DNA from 3 places in the Vibrio artabrorum genome. Region 2 is predicted to be linked to each of the others. Evidence: riboswitches for the same ligand, from Rfam matches in the RefSeq annotation. Region 2 holds a riboswitch; each other region holds the start of a gene.
What was found. Region 2 has a riboswitch for thiamine pyrophosphate ahead of thiB (thiamine ABC transporter substrate binding subunit). Riboswitches for the same ligand answer to the same signal wherever they lie in the genome.

Region 1 (6,103 bases), 350 kb from region 2:
TGGCTTTCCTTGAACGCAACTTGTCGTTGAAGGTTGGACGAATCCACACAGTCATCATCAACCAACACGATTTTTCCGACACCGGAAGCCGCAAGATAGAGAGCTGCTGCATTGCCTAAGCCACCACAACCAATGACCAACACATGGCTATCTAATAGATTGCGTTGCCCTTGCTCACCCACTTCAGGCAGTGCGATTTGTCGTTGATAACGAATGAATTCGAAATCACTCAGCATGACTTAGCTCCCGAGTTACCTCATTAGCAGGACCTGTAGAACTGTCAGCCATTAATGCTTCGAAGAACTCAATCACTTGTTTTGGGTCTTCGGCTAACGTAATCGCACGTACAACAGCAAGGCTCGATACCCCACAACTCCACACCTGTGCAGCCGTCGACTGGTCAATTCCACCAATCGCAACCGTCGGATAACCGGTGAGTTCTTCTGTGTATGGGATAGTATCAATCAGCTGCTGATAGAGAGATAAACACACAAGCCCTTGAGGCTTCGATGGCATCTGCTTAGTGGTGGTTGGGAATATATGCCCCAGCGCAATATAGCTTGGGTTGATTTGCACAATACGTAGCAACTCGTAATAGCCATGAGTCGAGAGACCGATCTTAATACCAGCTTGACTCAGTTGAGATAGGTTGGATTCTTCGATGTCCTCTTGCCCCAAATGAACACCAAAAGCATCATGCTTAAGTGCCAATTGCCAATAGTCATTGATAAAAACCTGTGCGTTGTGCTCTCTACCGAGTTCGATAGATCGTGCGATTTGTTGTTCTAAATCGGTTTGCTGCGAGTTCTTAATACGCAATTGAACGGTGTTGATTCCAAGCTTGAGCAGCCTTTCGATCCACTCGACATCATCAACTACTGGGTATAGTCCTAGGCTACTCTTACTCAGTTCAGGAAATGAAAGTGAGGTTCCTTGGTACGCCCAACCAACACTAATATCCAGTCGCTCGTCTTCTAGAACAGGAATAGGAAAGGTTTGGTAGTTTGCAGGCCATGTTCCACGTGAAACATTAGATGCTGAGCGAGCTAAAACCAGTGCATCTTCTAATGGGAACTCCAATGCCAACAAAGTAACTAACCAGGCAAAGTGGCCGTGATTATCTAACGCTTGATGAGCTGGATTTTCACTCTTGATAGCACGATTAGCATCTAGCTGTGACCAGATATCCAATACAGCTGAGTCATCCAAGACAGCGATATAGATGGTATTCGGAGTTTGTACCAAGGCATCGCGGACATCGGCTAGCGCCACTGAATGACTGTAATCAACGATATGATCAAGCTCACTTGAGCGACACTCCGCCAATGAATCAACATCATGAGCAAAGCCAATAGATAACGCCTGCTGATCATCAAGGATAGAGAAGTATTGAGTCGGGCTGACACCCAACTCAACTGCATCGGTTGCCAAGCCTTGTCGCTTAGCAACCAGCAGACAGCTTTGCACCTCTCCCGTTAGCTCAATATTTTGAGGTGGGATAAGAATCTTCACTGTCATTATTCCTCTAATTGAGCTTCTTTTGCGCCTACTGCAAGGTGATAAAGTTCAGAACCAGTATCACGAAACTCTTGTGATTTCTGACGCATCCCTTCCAACGGATTATCTAGCATCTTAATCTCGATAGCCTGATCAGCAGCCACTTGTTCGGTGTCTTTCGCGTACTCTCGAACTTCTTGAGAGATCTTCATTGAGCAGAATTTAGGGCCACACATTGAGCAGAAGTGAGCAACCTTGCCCGACTCTTGCGGTAAGGTTTCATCATGGAAAGACCGCGCCATTTCCGGATCAAGAGCTAGGTTGAATTGGTCTTCCCAACGGAATTCGAAACGTGCCTTTGATAACGCGTTATCTCGGATTTGTGCACCCGGATGTCCTTTAGCCAAGTCTGCAGCGTGTGCAGCCAGCTTGTAAGTAATCAGGCCAGTCTTCACATCTTCTTTGTTTGGTAAGCCTAGATGCTCTTTAGGGGTGACATAACAGAGCATCGCACAGCCGTACCAACCAATCATGGCGGCGCCAATTCCAGAGGTAATGTGGTCATAACCAGGGGCAATATCGGTAGTCAATGGACCTAAAGTATAGAAAGGTGCTTCATGGCAATGCTCTAACTGCTCGTCCATGTTCTCTTTAATTAAGTGCATTGGCACATGTCCAGGACCTTCAATTATCACCTGCACGTCGTATTCCCAAGCAACCTTAGTTAACTCACCCAGCGTACGTAATTCAGAAAATTGAGCTTCATCATTCGCATCCGCAATCGAACCCGGACGTAGACCATCACCCAGTGACAGAGCGACATCGTACTTCGCACAGATCTCACAGATCTCACGGAAGTGAGTATAAAGGAAGCTTTCTTGGTGGTGAGCAAGACACCATTTCGCGATGATAGAACCACCACGAGAGACAATGCCAGTCACACGCTTAGCGGTCATAGGAACGTAACGAAGCAATAAACCTGCGTGGATAGTAAAGTAATCAACCCCCTGCTCTGCTTGTTCAATCAAGGTATCACGCATCACTTCCCAGTTAAGATCTTCTGCAACGCCGTTCACTTTTTCAAGCGCTTGATACATAGGGACCGTACCAATTGGCACAGGGCTATTACGTAGGATCCATTCGCGAGTCTCGTGAATATTACGACCAGTAGACAGGTCCATCACGGTATCGCCACCCCAGCGAGTCGACCAGACTAGCTTCTCAACTTCTTCTTCAATCGAAGAGCTTACTGAAGAGTTACCGATATTGGCGTTCACTTTCACTAAGAAGTTTCGGCCAATAATCATCGGCTCGGATTCAGGGTGGTTGATGTTTGACGGGATAATCGCTCGGCCTTCAGCGACCTCCTTACGCACGAACTCAGGGGTGATTTCTTTGGGCAGGTTTGCACCAAAGTTATGACCAGGATGTTGATGGTTCAGCTGCTCATCAGCAAACTTCTGACGTCCCATGTTCTCACGTATCGCAATGTACTCCATCTCTGGAGTGATAATCCCCTGACGAGCATAGTGCAGCTGAGTGACACATTGGTCTCTAGTCGCGCGACGAATTTTAGGCAGATTACCGTAACGAAGATCGTCTAGAGTTTCATCTTCTAAACGCTCTTTGGTATAAACAGAACTTACATCGTCTAACAGTTCGGTATCACCACGCTCTGCAATCCATTGCTCTCGTAACTTAGGAAGGCCACTGTAAAGGTCAATTTCGTGCGTAGGGTCAGTATAAACACCAGAGGTGTCGTATACATGAATTGGCGCATTAGGTTCGAATACAGGCTCTTTTTTGGTACCACCCACAAGGCTATCTGCTAGTGAAATTTCTCGTACTGGGACTTGAATGTCCTCTCGAGATCCTTGGATGTAAGCTTTTTTTGAATTTGGATAAGGTTGGCAGGTAAGAGAGTCAATGTTTGTTTTTGCACTCAAACGCGCTTGTTTTCGACTTGACGACATAGCAAAATTCCTTGATTTAGTTAGGATAATTGCTTGTCGGACTATGTAGCAAGAGGTGTTGTTCAGCCTATTTATTGTGCAAAATTACACATAAAGCGTATGACTGCTTGAATAAATAGCATCTAAAACTAAAAGTAATTTCTCTTGTTCCCTTCGCAGGTATTAGCCTGATCAGGTTCTACGGATCCCGCAATGCGGTCTCAGCTCGTACTCTAAACAACGTACTAAGCACTCCGACAAGTGTTCTCATCAATCTAGATAAAAATAATGAGAAGTCGGAGTATAGATAAAGAACAACAAAAATGAAACATCAATGACATATCACATTGCTTCATGATTAAAACAATGTGATATGATCCCCGTGAAATCTCTAATTTTTTTTAGTCAGCTTCTTACTTAATCTCTTAATATGTGATGCATTCAAATCTCGGTAAGAGCCTATTTTATTTAGACCATCATGGTCTCGACTATGATCTAATGTTTTAGAAACAGCAACACGCTGAGAAGAGTAAATACCAGTATGCCCACTAAAGTAATAGGCGGTATAGCATGCTAGTGCAAAATATGGCAAATAAGTAGAACCGAACAACTCCACTCCCATGATTGTACAAGCTAATGGTGTATTGGTTGCTGCAGCAAAGACCGCTAAAAAGCCTAACGCAGCAAATAGATCGACTGGAGCGCCCATAACCCAAGCTAAAAAGTTACCGAGTGTAGCCCCAACAAAGAATAAAGGTGTAACCTCTCCCCCCTTATAGCCAGCAGCCAACGTGATCGCTGTTAGCACCAATTTTACTAACCAACTGTACCACTCAGCTCCTCCCGCTGAAAAAGCCGACGTGATACTCACCCCACCTTCTCTACTTGGGTAAACACCAAGACCAATGTAATCATAGTTTCCTAGTAAATGAGTAAGGCCGATAACCACTAAACCACCAGTAACAACTATTAAATATGGGTTCTTCAGCGTTGCAGAGAATAAATCTTTGAAACCATGCGTTAATTCACCAAACAAATACCCAGCTAACCCAAACCCAATAGCAGCAACAATTACTTTTGCCATAAGCAATAAATCGATATCAATAGCATGACCAAATATGGTACTCACTTCCTTATAATCAATAAGGTAATGTGTATGATGTGCCCCCCAAGCAGTAGCAACTACGTTAGCAAGGATAGCAGCAAGTAAAGACGGAATAATGGCATTGAATTTAATTCGACCTATAAATAGAACTTCAAGAGCAAAAATGGCACCAGTGAAAGGAGTCCCGAAAATGGATGAAAATCCAGCCGCAACGCCTGCGATAAGCATCATTCTTCGATCAACATCTGATAGTTTAAATATTTTTGCTAACCAATCTGTCGTCGCACCACCAATCTGAACAGCTGTCCCTTCTCTGCCCGCAGACCCGCCGAACAAATGAGTAATGACAGTAGTAAATAAAACCAAAGGCCCCATACGTACAGGGACTCCATCACCAGCTTGGTGAATCTCATCCATTATAAGGTTATTGCCACCCGCAGAGTTTTTACCCCAATTACGATAACTATAAACAATCAATAAACCTGCAATTGGCAGTAGATAAATAAGCCAGGGGGTATTAATACGACTTTCGGTTGCCTCAGATAGCAACCACAAGAAAAAGGCATTAAATGAACCAACAAGTAGAGCGACAGGTACGATCAATAAAGACCAACGTAACACTTGATACAAGTTTTTAGGGTTTTGGTGGAGAGGGTGTGCCATATACTTCATCTTTTAACATTAGTTAATCAAAAGGATAGACAATCTAGGAGGGAATAATAAAACTTTCAGCCCTACTATAGACAGATCTATCCCGAAATAATCAGTAATACTGATCAAGGACAGCGTTATAGTAGGAATCATTATCTCTAAGTAGAGCGGTTAAGGTGGAAATCCATCACCTGTACTATTATTTTTTGAGTACCGCAAGATGTTACTCTCAGTTGAGAGCAAGGTCAATAGTCGCAAAATATCAAAACGTAAAAGCTCTAGCCTTTCGACTAGAGCCTTAAATATGGCATGAGTGAAGAGGTTCGAACTCCCACACGCGCTGCTTTCGAATCCGCAGCTCTGCCAATGGGAGCTACCCCATAAAACGGTTTTTACTGCTTCAGGTATGAAAAAAGCCCGCTGATTTCTCAGCGGGCTTTTCAATGGTGGTGGAGGGATAGGGATTTGAACCCTAGAACCGCTATTAACGGTTGCCGGTTTTCAAGACCGGTGCTTTCGACCACTCAGCCATCCCTCCAACAAATTGTCGTCAACAGATTTGTGCACTGTTGAGGTTGTTACTTGCTATGCAAATAACGAAGTTTTTTTGTCTTCACTTTTAAAAAGTGAAAATAAATTTGGAGCCTGGCGATGTCCTACTCTCACATGGGGAAGCCCCACACTACCATCGGCGCTATTGTGTTTCACTTCTGAGTTCGGCATGGAATCAGGTGGGTCCACAATGCTATGGTCGCCAAGCAAATTGGGTTAATTGACGCCTACGCGACAATTAATAATTCGGAAAGCTATAATCTAAAAGTTTCTCTTCAAACGCATTCAAGGTCTGTCTTTCTATTGAGTCCACAAAACCCCTTGGGTGTTGTATGGTTAAGCCTCA
Region 2 (6,103 bases):
ACTGTGGCTATGCGCCAGGCTTCTTAGTTGGCGGTGTGTTAGGTAACTTTGGTATCTCTGCTCGTCTTGGTGAAAGCATGTTCTTTGTGGTCGAAGCCGACGAATATGACAGTGCTTTTTTCGATAAACGATCTAAGTTCGTTCATTACCACCCAAGAACCTTGGTGATGAATAACCTAGAGTTCGATCATGCGGACATCTTTGACGATCTTGAAGCGATTAAGCGACAGTTCCATCATTTGGTGCGCACTGTGCCAAGCAACGGTCGCATTTTCTCACCTAAGCAAGATACTGCTATTCAAGATGTTCTCGCTCGCGGTTGCTGGAGTGAAACGGAATCGAGTGGCGATCTGGGTGACTGGGATGCCAAAAAGTTGGTTAAAGATGGCTCTCAATTTGAGGTCTACTTCCAAAATGAATGTGTTGGAACGGTAAACTGGGATTTAGTGGGCGACCATAACGTCAATAATGCCTTGATGGCAATTGCCGCGGCGCGACACGTGGGTGTGACTCCTGATCTCGCTTGTCAATCGTTGGCAACCTTTATTAATACGAAACGTCGTTTGGAGTTTAAAGGCGAAGTCGCTGGTGTTTCTGTTTATGACGACTTTGCTCATCACCCAACGGCGATTGAACTTACACTCGGCGGCTTACGTAATAAGGTTGACACTAAGAAGATCATCGCCGTGTTGGAGCCTCGTTCTGCCACTATGAAACGTGGTGTGCACAAAGAAACACTAGCCGATTCGTTGAAGCAAGCGGATTCTACCTACTTATTCCAACCGGATAACATTGATTGGTCGGTACAAGATGTCGCAGACGCTTGTCACCAACCTGCGCATGTCAATAATGACATGGAGGCACTTGTTGCTCAAATTGTCTCAGAAGCACAAGCGGGCGACCAAATATTGGTCATGAGTAATGGTGGTTTTGGTGGTATTCATCAGAAACTGTTGGATGCCTTGGCACTCAAAGGTTAACAGGCCCATAACCTTATTATTTGAAGTAATTGAGAACATGACAAAACACAATAAAGCGATAACACTCGCTTTCACTGGCGCATCCGGTGCGCCTTATGGACTGCGTTTACTTGAATGCCTATTGGCCGCTGATTATCAAGTCTACTTATTGATATCATCTGCAGCGCGCGTTGTATTGGCAACAGAGCATGAACTTAAGTTACCTGCTGGGCCTGATGCGGCAAAACAAGCCTTGGTTAAGCATTTAAGTTGCGATCCAGAAAAGCTGGTGGTGTGTGGCAAAGATGATTGGTTCTCACCCGTTGCCTCTGGCTCAGCCGCACCGAAGCAGATGGTGGTTTGTCCATGTTCTGCGGGCAGCTTGGCTTCCATTGCTCATGGTTTGTCGGATAACTTGATTGAACGAGCGGCCGACGTTGTCATGAAAGAGCGAGGTCAACTGTTGTTGGTGGTTCGTGAGACGCCATTTTCGACACTGCATCTAGAGAATATGCACAAGCTCTCAACGATGGGGGTGACGATTATGCCTGCGGCTCCGGGGTTTTATCATCAACCTCAGTCGATCGAAGATCTGGTTGATTTTATGGTCGCTCGCATCCTCGATCATCTGGGTATCGAACAAGGTTTAGTGCCACGTTGGGGGTACGATCAACGTCTTTGATCTAAACTTGATAGCTTATTGTTAAAAATCGAATTACAATTCTGAACACTCATCGGGGAGCAGACCATTCAAATAATGAATGCGAGCTGAGATCAAGCAAGCGCTTGGGACCCGTAAACCTGAACCAGATAATGCTGGCGTAGGAATTGAGTTAGGAACAACCTCTACCGTTCTCCTCCCTCAAACCTGTGCCGCTCAGACCATGGAGAGCGTCCAGTGAAATTCACATTAACAACTCTTGCTGTTACTACAGCCATCTCTTTTTCTGCCTTTGCCGCAGATAACACCTTAACCGTGTACACCTATGACTCTTTTGCAGCCGATTGGGGCCCTCGTCCAGTCATTGAAAAAGCATTCGAAGAAAAGTGTGGCTGTGATGTGAATTTTGTCGCACTAGAAGATGGTGTGTCGATTCTCAACCGCTTGCGCCTTGAAGGCGGTAATAGCAAAGCAGATATCGTTTTAGGTTTGGATAACAATCTGATGGCGGAAGCGAAAGCGACGGGCTTATTGGCTGAGCATAATGTTGATACGTCTTCAGTGACACTTCCTAATGGTTGGAACGATAGCACTTTTGTCCCTTACGACTTTGGCTACTTTGCGTTTATCTATAACAAAGAGAAATTAGCAAACCCACCTAAGAGCTTGAAAGAACTGGTTGAGCAGCGGGATGACCTCAAGGTTATTTACCAAGACCCTCGAACTTCAACGCCGGGCCAAGGCATGATGTTATGGATGAAGTCGGTATACGGTGATCAGGCGCCTGCCGCGTGGAAAAAGCTGGCGCAGAAAACAGTGACGGTGACGAAAGGTTGGTCTGAAGCTTACTCTATGTTCTTAAAGGGTGAGTCGGACTTAGTATTGTCTTACACAACATCTCCTGCTTACCACATCATTGCAGAAGGTGACACTAAGTACGCCGCCGCTAACTTTGAAGAAGGTCATTACATGCAAGTGGAAGTTGCAGCTAAGGTCAAAGGTAGCAAGAATGAAAAGCTTGCCGATGAGTTTATGGCGTTTATCTTAAGTGACGAGTTTCAATCGGCGATACCAACAGGTAACTGGATGTACCCAGTCACCAACATTGATTTGCCAAAAGGGTTTGAACAACTAACGGTACCGCAGAAAGCGTTAAGCTTTACGTCTGAAGAAATTGCCGCTAAGCGTAAGCCTTGGATTCGTGAATGGCAGAGTGCACTGACTTTTTAACTGACTATTTAAACAATGAGCTTTTTGACTGACATTAAAAAACTCAGCTTTCTGACTTCTGTATTTAAAGGTTCATTCGATATTCACTGAGTGGACCATTTACGGTAAAAAATCAATTTATGATAAAGAAAACACCTAAGGTTGGGGTATGGGTTGCACTACTCATTACCGCCTTCGTGGTTTCAGCAGTTGGGGCATTGCTTAGCAATGCCCCTTCTCTTGATATCAGCCAAGTATGGTCAGACCCTTACTATTGGCATGTGACGAAATTCAGCTTTTATCAAGCGACACTCTCAACAGTGCTGAGCGTTGGCTTTGCTATACCTATTGCTCATGCGTTGTGTCGCAGGCAATTTTGGGGACGTGCTTTGTTGTTAAGGCTGTTCGCCTCGACCTTAGTCCTGCCGGTGTTAGTCGGTGTGTTTGGTTTGCTTGCCATTTATGGCAATAGTGGTTGGTTAGCTAAATTTTTGGCGAATTTCGATATTGAACTGCCATTCTCGATTTATGGATTGACTGGCATTTTGCTCGCACATGTCTTCTTTAACCTGCCCTATGCCAGTCGCTTACTTTTACAAGCCTTAGATAGCGTACCTGCCGAGCAACATAAGCTGTGTGCTCATTTGGGTATGAGTCACTGGAATAAATTCAGGTGGGTCGAATGGCCTCGTTTAAGACAACAACTGCCTCATGTGTGTGGCTTAGTCTTCATGCTGTGCTTTACTAGCTTTGCTACCGTGATGGCACTCGGTGGCGGTCCGAAATCAACCACCATCGAGCTGGCCATTTATCAGGCGATTAAATTCGACTTTGACCTACAGGCTGGTGCTTTGCTCGCGATATGGCAAATGCTGCTGTGTGGTGTACTCGCGGTGAGCATTCAACGGCTATCGAAACCTATTTCAGTAACGGCCAGTCAATTGTCGGAAGAGAAATATTTGGTTAAGGACAGCGGGTGGTCAAAAGCTTGGGATGGCTTTTGGATCATCCTAGTCTCAATGCTGGTATTGCCGCCATTAGCCATGGTTATCGTCAGTGGTATTAATTCGCAAGCACTGACTGTACTCAGCAGCGAGCCGTTTTGGGCAGCGTTAATGACCTCAGTTAAAGTCGCGTCCTTGGCCAGTGTTATCGCGGTTGGTATTGGGATTGCGATACTGCTGACCAGCCGAGCATGGCGCTTACAGAATCAGAATTTTAAAGCCGATAAAATTGAGTTGATTGGCACTATTATCTTAGTGACTCCGGGGCTGGTGATCAGTACGGGTATCTTCTTATTGCTGCGTTCATTCACCGATGTTTTTAGCTTGGCTTTCTTTATTGTGATTGCCGTTAACAGCTTAATGGCGCTGCCTTATGTCATTAAAACCTTAGCTCAACCTATGCTGCATTTGTCTCAGCAGTACCAGTATGTGTGCGCAAGCTTAGGAATGGCAGGTTTTACGCGTTTTAGGCTAGTCGAGTGGCGGGCATTGCGTAAGCCGATGGCGCAAGCTTTCTCTATTAGCTTTATGCTAGCGATGGGTGACCTAAGCGCGATTGCTTTGTTTGGTAGCCAAGATTTTAGAACTCTGCCTTTGTACCTATTCCAATTGTTAGGCAGCTATCAAATGGAAGCGGCGGCGGTCGTATCGGTGAGCTTACTGTTACTGAGTGTCGGCAGCTTTAGCCTGATTGAATTTTTATTTACTCGAAGATCTAAGCTCGATGCTAAAGAGTTGAGGAACCGATGATGTTAGTAATGAAAGCGGTGGATTACCACTATCACCGAGAGTTGTTTCGCTTTGATTTTCAAGCGGAGCAGGGCGATATTGTGGCACTGATGGGACCGAGTGGTGCTGGTAAATCCACACTGTTAGCGTTAGTTGCTGGATTCATCGAGCCTACATCGGGGGAGATTTCAGTGGCTGGCCAATCGCTTATTGGTAAAGAGGCACACCAACGCCCGTTGGCGATGTTGTTTCAAGAACACAACCTGTTTGCTCATCTGACTGTGCGTGAAAATATTGGCTTAGGGTTGCATCCAGGTTTGAAGCTTAGCGCAACCCAAAAGCAAGCTGTGGAACAAGCTGCCGCGCAAGTTGGCGTCGCTGAGTATTTGGATAGATTGCCAGAGCACTTATCCGGCGGTCAACGACAGCGTGTCGCGTTAGCGCGTTGTTTTGTCCAACCTCATGATATTTGGCTGCTTGATGAACCTTTCTCTGCGCTTGATCCTTTGCTGCGTGAAGAGATGCTTGGCTTAGTAAAACGATTAGCAGCAGAGCGGAATATTACGGTTTTGATGGTGACTCACCATTTAGGTGACGCACGCAGTATCGCGAATAAGTTTGTGTTTGTGGCGCTAGGTAAGGTGTTGGTTGAAGACTCGATAGAGGCACTGACGACGGATCATCCGCAGCCTGAGTTAAGCTCATTTATTAAAGCGGGTGAGTGACGATTTAGCACTCTTGTGAGTACTTATTGATATTGAGTGCTTCTTGATATCGAGTGCGTCAAAAACAAAAAGACCTAGCGCATGCTAGGTCTTTTATTCACTCTATGAGCAAAGCGAGATAACGATCAGTCTTCTAGCTTTAGCTCTTTTAAGATTTGGAAGATCTCACGAGAAGACTTCGCAGGCTTGTTCGCGGATTTTTCTTTGTTAGCTTGTCGAGCCAGCTGACGAAGACGCTGACGGTCTGCTTCAGGGTACATTTCCATGACTTCTGAAATAGCCGCATCACCTTCTGCAACAACACGATCACGCAGTTGCTCAAGCTTATGTAGCTCGGCGGTTGCTTGTGAGTGCTTGTTACGAATCTTATCCAAAGCCGCTTGAATAGGCTCTGGATCGACATTACGCATTACTTTACCAATGTATTGAAGTTGACGGCGCTTTGCTTCATTTTTAAAGCGTTGTGCATCTTTAATCGCTTGTGCCAAATCTTCAGACAGCGGAAATTTGTCTAATACCGAAGGCTTAAGACCAACAAGCTCTTCTCCCAGCTTTTGCAGGGCATCCATGTCCGTTTTCATTTCTGTCTTACTTACCCAGATGATTTCTTCTTCTGGTTCCCATGGGGCTTTTTGGTTTTTGCGAGCCATCTTTTCTGCCTATGTCACTATCTCAAACGAATATATTGCCTATTTTAGCAAGAATCTTGGGGAGAAAGCGAAATTCTTGTTATCCTACGTAATATTGACCTAAAAAATTAGAATAGATATGGATGTAAAACAGCAAGTCGCCCAGCAAAGAGTTGAGCTAGAAGCC
Region 3 (6,103 bases), on a different replicon from region 2:
CTGTTGTCCTTTCTTAACGAGGAACCGACTGAGGTGCAAGTAACGAGTCTTATAAACACTATTATGCTCAATCACGATGTATTTCCCCGCATAGGGGTGGTTACGAATAGCGATAACCCGACCATCACCAGTTGAATAAACCGGAGAGCCGACGGGGGTTGCGAAATCAGTACCATTATGAGGGGATATACGTCCAGTCACTGGGTGTTTTCTAAACGGATTAAATGGCGAAGTGATTCTTCGGAATTGTTTATCTATCGGGTAACGATTGAAAGCTTGCTCAAGGCTGTTCCCTTCTCTATCGTAAAAACGCCCATCAGGAGCAAGAAACGCAGCCACTTCCTTGCCTCTTAACGTAATCGATATCCCCTGCACTTCTGTTTTTCCTGTTAGCTGGTCACCAGTGTATTGCTCATTCACCAATACGTTAAACTTATCACCCGCTCTTAACTGCTTTGAGAAGTTAATTTTATCTCTTAACGTTCGAGTAATACTCGCGATCTGCGCCGTCGTTAAGCCCGATTTATACGCCGATGCAGAAAAACTGCCGAGCACTGTACCGGAGTAAAGCTTTTCTTTCCATTTACTCGGCAACTCCACAAATTGGTAGCTAAAATGGCCATCATCATTTCTTTTAAAGATCGCTTGTTCAACCAAACTCTCGTGATAAATCAATTCAACTAAATCTCTCGACTCACTATCCAAAATCAGCTCTAGACGATCACCCGGCTTGATCGTGTCGAGTTTCAAAGACTCAAGATCCGCCTCCATCACCTTATAAAACGTTCCATAAGGCAGGTGCAAAGATGAGAATATCGTACTGAGTGTATCGCCAACCTTCACGAAGTAATGCACTTTCATTCGCTTTTGGGCGCTAATATTTGAGTCAGAATGTGAGCTTGATAACTCCCTTTTATGAGCGAATGAGCCTTCATAAGGGGTAATTTGGATTGAAATATCTTTGGGTGGTTCGGATTGAAAATAGAGCAAAACAGACAGTGAAAATGCACTGATAGCAATAATGATCAGGCCAATACGGAAGAACTTCATAAAATACTTTACGGTTATAACAGGGAACTTATTATGTGTTATAACATAACAATTAATTCAAGAGAATAAACACGATGTAAAAAGCGTTCTATAAATCAACTCATCTAAAATGTATCGCTCTTCAGTGGCCTGTCTAAGTACGCCTTGTCAGAGTATTTTACCTCTTCGTTCGCAAAGCTCATCACGCTAACCACAGTGATAAAGACCACCAATAAGACTCAAGCATTTTACATTCCTTGTACCTCTAATTGTTTAATTCACGGTATCTCGTCATAGCCAAACAACCGGGTTAACGAACATCCATGTGACCAGCGAAAAAGTGGTTTACTGGGCCATGTCCTTTCCCGATCTCCAGTTCATCAGCATGCGCAATCGCCTGTGAAATATATTGTTTTCCTAGATCAACCGCCTCTGTGAGCGTGTTGCCTTGAGCGAGAAAAGAAGCAATTGCGGAAGAGAGCGTACAACCCGTCCCATGGGTATTTTTTGTATAAAAGCGCTTAGCTTGAATCAACGTTGACGTCGCGGGTAGAATCAGTAAATCATTACTGTTCTCATCCTTCTCCAAATGACCACCTTTTAACAGTACCGCTTTGGCACCCAAAGCGCGCAGATCTTCAATCATGGTCTGCATTTCTTGTTCGCTTTCAGGCCGAGCTTTGCCCGTGAGCGCGGCACCTTCTGGTAAGTTAGGCGTGATGATGTCTGCCAGTGGGATCAGCTCTTGCTTGAGTGTCATGATGGCTGAGTTTTCTAATAGAAGATCACCACTCGTTGCCACCATGACAGGATCAATCACTAAGTGCTTGGGTTGATATTGCTTCATTTTTTCAGCGACAACTTGAATAATTTGCGCATCCGCCAACATGCCGACTTTTACTGCCACGATATTAAGGTCAGTAAAGACAGCATCTAACTGGCTCGCAACGTGACCGAGCGGGATAGAAAAAATAGCTGAAACACCTTGGGTGTTCTGCGAAGTAATCGCGGTAATCACTGAACAAGCAAAACTGCCTGTTGCTGATATCGCTTTAATATCAGCCTGAATGCCTGCACCACCACCACTGTCAGAACCCGCAATGGTTAAAACAATCGGCGTTTTGACCGACAAAGGTTGGTCTGCTGAGGCGTGAGTATTGCTTGGTAATATTTGAGAATTGGAATGCAGTATCATGGTCTCTCCTACGGTCTAAAAGACGTATGAGAACCGAACTTTGGCCACAAAAATTGTTGATAGGTGAAACCAATAAGAGATCATGGTTGAGTCACGCTGCGGGCAAAGTCATCATAGTTCCCTACGCCAGTGTTAACTGAATCAGGTTCAACGGGTCTCGAATAACGATCTCAGCAAACACCAACTAAGGTATACGCCCCCCGACTATTGATAACGATAGTAACAGTACTCTCTTGAACGAGATACTGGTTTTACTGCTTTATGAGAATGATTGATGGTGAAACATCACTCGCCGAGATTAAACGACTTGACGCCATACTTGCCATCATCAAGCACAAAAAAAAGTCGTTAAACAGGCTAACACTGTATTTTAACGACTTTTTCATTGCATGGTGATTGCGCTAAACAATATGAATATTAGCCCACATTCACTCACTTATTTTTGAAGTTGCTCTTTGGCTGCTTCAACTTTCGAGAAGTCTAGACCGAGTTCTTCAACCGCTTCTTTGATCAGTGCAGGGTTTTGCATTACCTGACCCATTAGCATTTGAAGTTTATCTTGTGGTAAACCAAGTTGGCTGATCGTCGCCATTGCTGCAAGAGGATTCTCTGTCAACGCTTGGAACAACTCGTTGATTTTCTCATCGCTAATATTGTTCTCTTTCAACATTGCTAAAATCGGGTTCATTTTTTTTACCTTTGAAACACTAAAATTAAGTAGAAGAACAGCATACCATCTAGCAGTGTTTGATTGTACTCACTCGTACGCTTTGATCTTACCCGTTTTTAATCCATCGTCTGGTGAACAAGTGACAAACCAGACAAAACCTTAGCAGTATTTTATTTAGCAAACCTTCTTTTATCGCCTCATTATTCACCTGAGACAAATAATGAATTCACAATTAGCACCATTATAAGATAGACATTGAATAGATATACTTTATTCAAGCAAAAGGATAGCAAACAGACTTATACAACGGATTCTGTGATTGATATCAACGAATTAAACTTAAAGAACAAGAGTGCTTATATGACAACGTCAAAAATTCAAAACTCGATCAAAACTATGGCAATAGCAGGTTCATTGTTAGCAGGTAATGCAGTTCAAGCGAGTGAACTTACACCTCAAATATTTGTTAGTGCGGATCAATCAGCTCAAACATTAGAAATTAAGCAAGCAGCAATGAACTACGCTAAGTTTTGGGATACTGGTGAAGAAATGTATGCGCGTGAAGCTTTGCTTGAAAACTTTCAAGACATGACGCCGCCAGAAGGCAGAAAAGAAGGCATTGAAGGTGTACTAGAAGCTTCTCAAAACTTCCGTAAGGTCGTACCAAACTTACATGTAGAAGTAGAACATTTACTTATTACTGGTGACTTTGCAACGATTCGATACCGTTTCAAAGGCAATTTTAACGGCAAGATGGGCGATACTGTAGGTCAAGGTCAAGTTGTCGATTTCCCAGCAGTCGATATCTACGAAGTGCATGATGGTAAAATTACAAAAAATTGGCACTTAGAAGACTATAATACTTTCTTCTCTCAAGTAAAATAATCTCTACTGTAAGTTATTTTAGGCTTACATCTTAATCAAAAAATGCTCGATGTATCTCATCGAGCATTTTTATACTTTTAGTGCTTCTTAGCTCGATGCATCACTCGTCACTGTTTCCAATATGCATTTTGAACCAAACAACTTTTATACCCTAAATTAAATCTCAAATTGCTTTTTATTCATCCGCTTATAACCCCGCCGTATTAATCCAAAAACTCAAAGTTCACCGTCAATTAACTAGTTTGTATTGTTTCGTAATAATGAGCAGTAAGACAACCTCGCTTCCTCACCGATGAAACAGCATTTGATTGTTTTCCTTATCCATCACTGCCGATACCTTCAACAGCCTAGAATAAGATCCAAATTCATCATTCACTCTCCCCCTCACCTCATTCTTTTTAAGAACGACTCAGTAAAAAACACAATAGATTAAAAATAATGTAGATCCGCATCACTTTTAAAAAACATGATTACAATAATTATTGAAACATAGTTTCAATATTGATAATGTTACCGGCCTAAAGGGGGTACCCTATCTAAATTGATTGCCACACTAGGCATTAAAGGAAATAACTATGATTCTGAATGCATTTAATCTTGAAGGTAAAGTCGCAATTGTTAGCGGTTGTAATACAGGTCTTGGTCAAGGTATGGCTTTAGGGTTAGCACAAGCGGGTTGTAAAGTAGTTGGAGTTAACTACACGGCACCAGAGGAAACCATTGAATTAATGAACGCGGGTGGCCATACATTCCTTAATATTCGTGCTAACTTGCTCGAACAAGACGATATCCCAACGATCATTGAAAAAGCAGTCGCTGAATTTGGCAAAATTGACATTTTAGTCAATAACGCCGGTATCATTCGCCGTGAAGATGCTATCGAATTTTCAGAGCAGAATTGGGATGATGTCATGAACATCAACTCTAAAACGGTGTTCTTCATGTCTCAAGCCGTTGCGAAGCAGTTCATAGCTCAAGGCAATGGAGGCAAAATCATCAATATCGCTTCTATGCTTTCTTTCCAAGGCGGGATCCGTGTCCCTTCTTACACCGCTTCTAAAAGTGCAGTTATGGGGATCACCCGCGCAATGGCCAATGAGTGGGCGAAACACAACATCAATGTGAATGCGATTGCCCCAGGTTACATGGCAACCAATAATACTGCCGCACTGCGTGCCGATGAAGACCGAAATGCCGCGATTCTCGAACGTATTCCCGCTGATCGATGGGGCAAACCAGAAGATATAGCTGGCCCTTGTGTATTCTTAGCCTCTGATGCAGCAAGCTACATTAATGGTTACACAGTTGCTGTCGACGGTGGTTGGTTAGCACGCTAATTAAAGTAAGGATTAATAATGTTTCTATACAACAATGATATTCAACTAGAAGACCTAGGTGATGGTGTTTCACGTAAAATTATGGCTTATAGCGATAACATCATGTCAGTAGAAGTCTACTTTGAAAAAGACGCAATCGGTGCGCTTCATAGTCATCCGCATGAACAAGTGACTTATGTTTTATCCGGTGAGTTTGAGTTCACTATTGGTGATGAAACCAAAATAGTAAAAACCGGTGACGCATTGTATAAAAAGCCAAATATTGTTCACGGGTGTCGCTGTCTAGAAAAAGGCGTATTGCTCGATAACTTTACCCCAATGCGTAAAGACTTTATCGAATAATCAATCATTCGGCTGTCCAATTTGAATATAATTTAGACAGTCAACATTAAAGATTTACCCAATTTCTATCGTAAATTATCGATAAAAACGATCAGCCCCAAACGTATGCCTAACGCGAGATTCAAGTGAGTATTTTACGAAGCTTAAAACCTTTGGTTGTATTATTGTGGGTTATGGTGCTGGCCAAGAAACAAATGATGTCACTAAGACCATGCCGATCATCTGATCGGCTTTTTTGTCTATTCCTTTACGAAAGAAATAAAAAAGAAACAGCGTTCCATTTTTACAAACCTTAATGGTACGATTAAAGATAATGGATTCATTACGTTTTTAGGAGAAATATATGCTAGTCAGTCGTGTTGCCGTTATCGGTGAGTGTATGGTGGAGCTACAAAAAGCCGGTGAACAATTATATAAACAAAGCTTTGGTGGTGACACACTAAACACCGCGCTTTATCTCTCTCGTCTTACCCATACAAATATTGTCACTTCTTATGTGACAGGTTTAGGTAAAGACCCATTTAGCCAGGCTATGTTGGAGGCGTGGAACAAAGAAGCGATCAACACTTCTCATGTACATATCTCCGATAAAAAATTGCCTGGACTTTACTCCATTTCCACCAGCGACGATGGTGAGCGTAGCTT

Region 1: it holds a riboswitch for thiamine pyrophosphate, as region 2 does, so the genes downstream of both, thiC (phosphomethylpyrimidine synthase ThiC) here and thiB (thiamine ABC transporter substrate binding subunit) in region 2, are expected to answer to the same signal.
Region 3: it holds a riboswitch for thiamine pyrophosphate, as region 2 does, so the genes downstream of both, thiD (bifunctional hydroxymethylpyrimidine kinase/phosphomethylpyrimidine kinase) here and thiB (thiamine ABC transporter substrate binding subunit) in region 2, are expected to answer to the same signal.

Annotation. Positions count from the first base shown of each region.
Region 1 covers NZ_AP025458.1:3,022,057-3,028,159, forward strand. The annotation lists gene OCU36_RS13700 (HesA/MoeB/ThiF family protein) at 1-236, opposite strand, end outside; gene OCU36_RS13705 (thiamine phosphate synthase) at 226-1,518, opposite strand; gene thiC (phosphomethylpyrimidine synthase ThiC) at 1,518-3,470, opposite strand; TPP riboswitch at 3,602-3,716, opposite strand; gene OCU36_RS13715 (voltage-gated chloride channel family protein) at 3,841-5,217, opposite strand; fluoride riboswitch at 5,342-5,406, opposite strand; tRNA gene OCU36_RS13720 (tRNA-Ser) at 5,653-5,743, opposite strand; rRNA gene rrf (5S ribosomal RNA) at 5,849-5,964, opposite strand; rRNA gene OCU36_RS13730 (23S ribosomal RNA) at 6,090-6,103, opposite strand, start outside.
Region 2 covers NZ_AP025458.1:2,673,217-2,679,319, reverse strand. The annotation lists gene mpl (UDP-N-acetylmuramate:L-alanyl-gamma-D-glutamyl-meso-diaminopimelate ligase) at 1-980, shown strand, start outside; gene OCU36_RS12085 (flavin prenyltransferase UbiX) at 1,018-1,641, shown strand; TPP riboswitch at 1,685-1,804, shown strand; gene thiB (thiamine ABC transporter substrate binding subunit) at 1,858-2,850, shown strand; gene thiP (thiamine/thiamine pyrophosphate ABC transporter permease ThiP) at 2,970-4,583, shown strand; gene thiQ (thiamine ABC transporter ATP-binding protein) at 4,583-5,287, shown strand; gene yjgA (ribosome biogenesis factor YjgA) at 5,413-5,937, opposite strand; gene pmbA (metalloprotease PmbA) at 6,056-6,103, shown strand, end outside.
Region 3 covers NZ_AP025459.1:699,607-705,709, reverse strand. The annotation lists gene OCU36_RS17245 (peptidoglycan DD-metalloendopeptidase family protein) at 1-1,050, opposite strand, end outside; gene thiD (bifunctional hydroxymethylpyrimidine kinase/phosphomethylpyrimidine kinase) at 1,340-2,224, opposite strand; TPP riboswitch at 2,326-2,437, opposite strand; gene OCU36_RS17235 (DUF2999 domain-containing protein) at 2,661-2,912, opposite strand; gene OCU36_RS17230 (ester cyclase) at 3,150-3,779, shown strand; gene kduD (2-dehydro-3-deoxy-D-gluconate 5-dehydrogenase KduD) at 4,355-5,116, shown strand; gene OCU36_RS17220 (cupin domain-containing protein) at 5,135-5,458, shown strand; gene OCU36_RS17215 (2-dehydro-3-deoxygluconokinase) at 5,802-6,103, shown strand, end outside.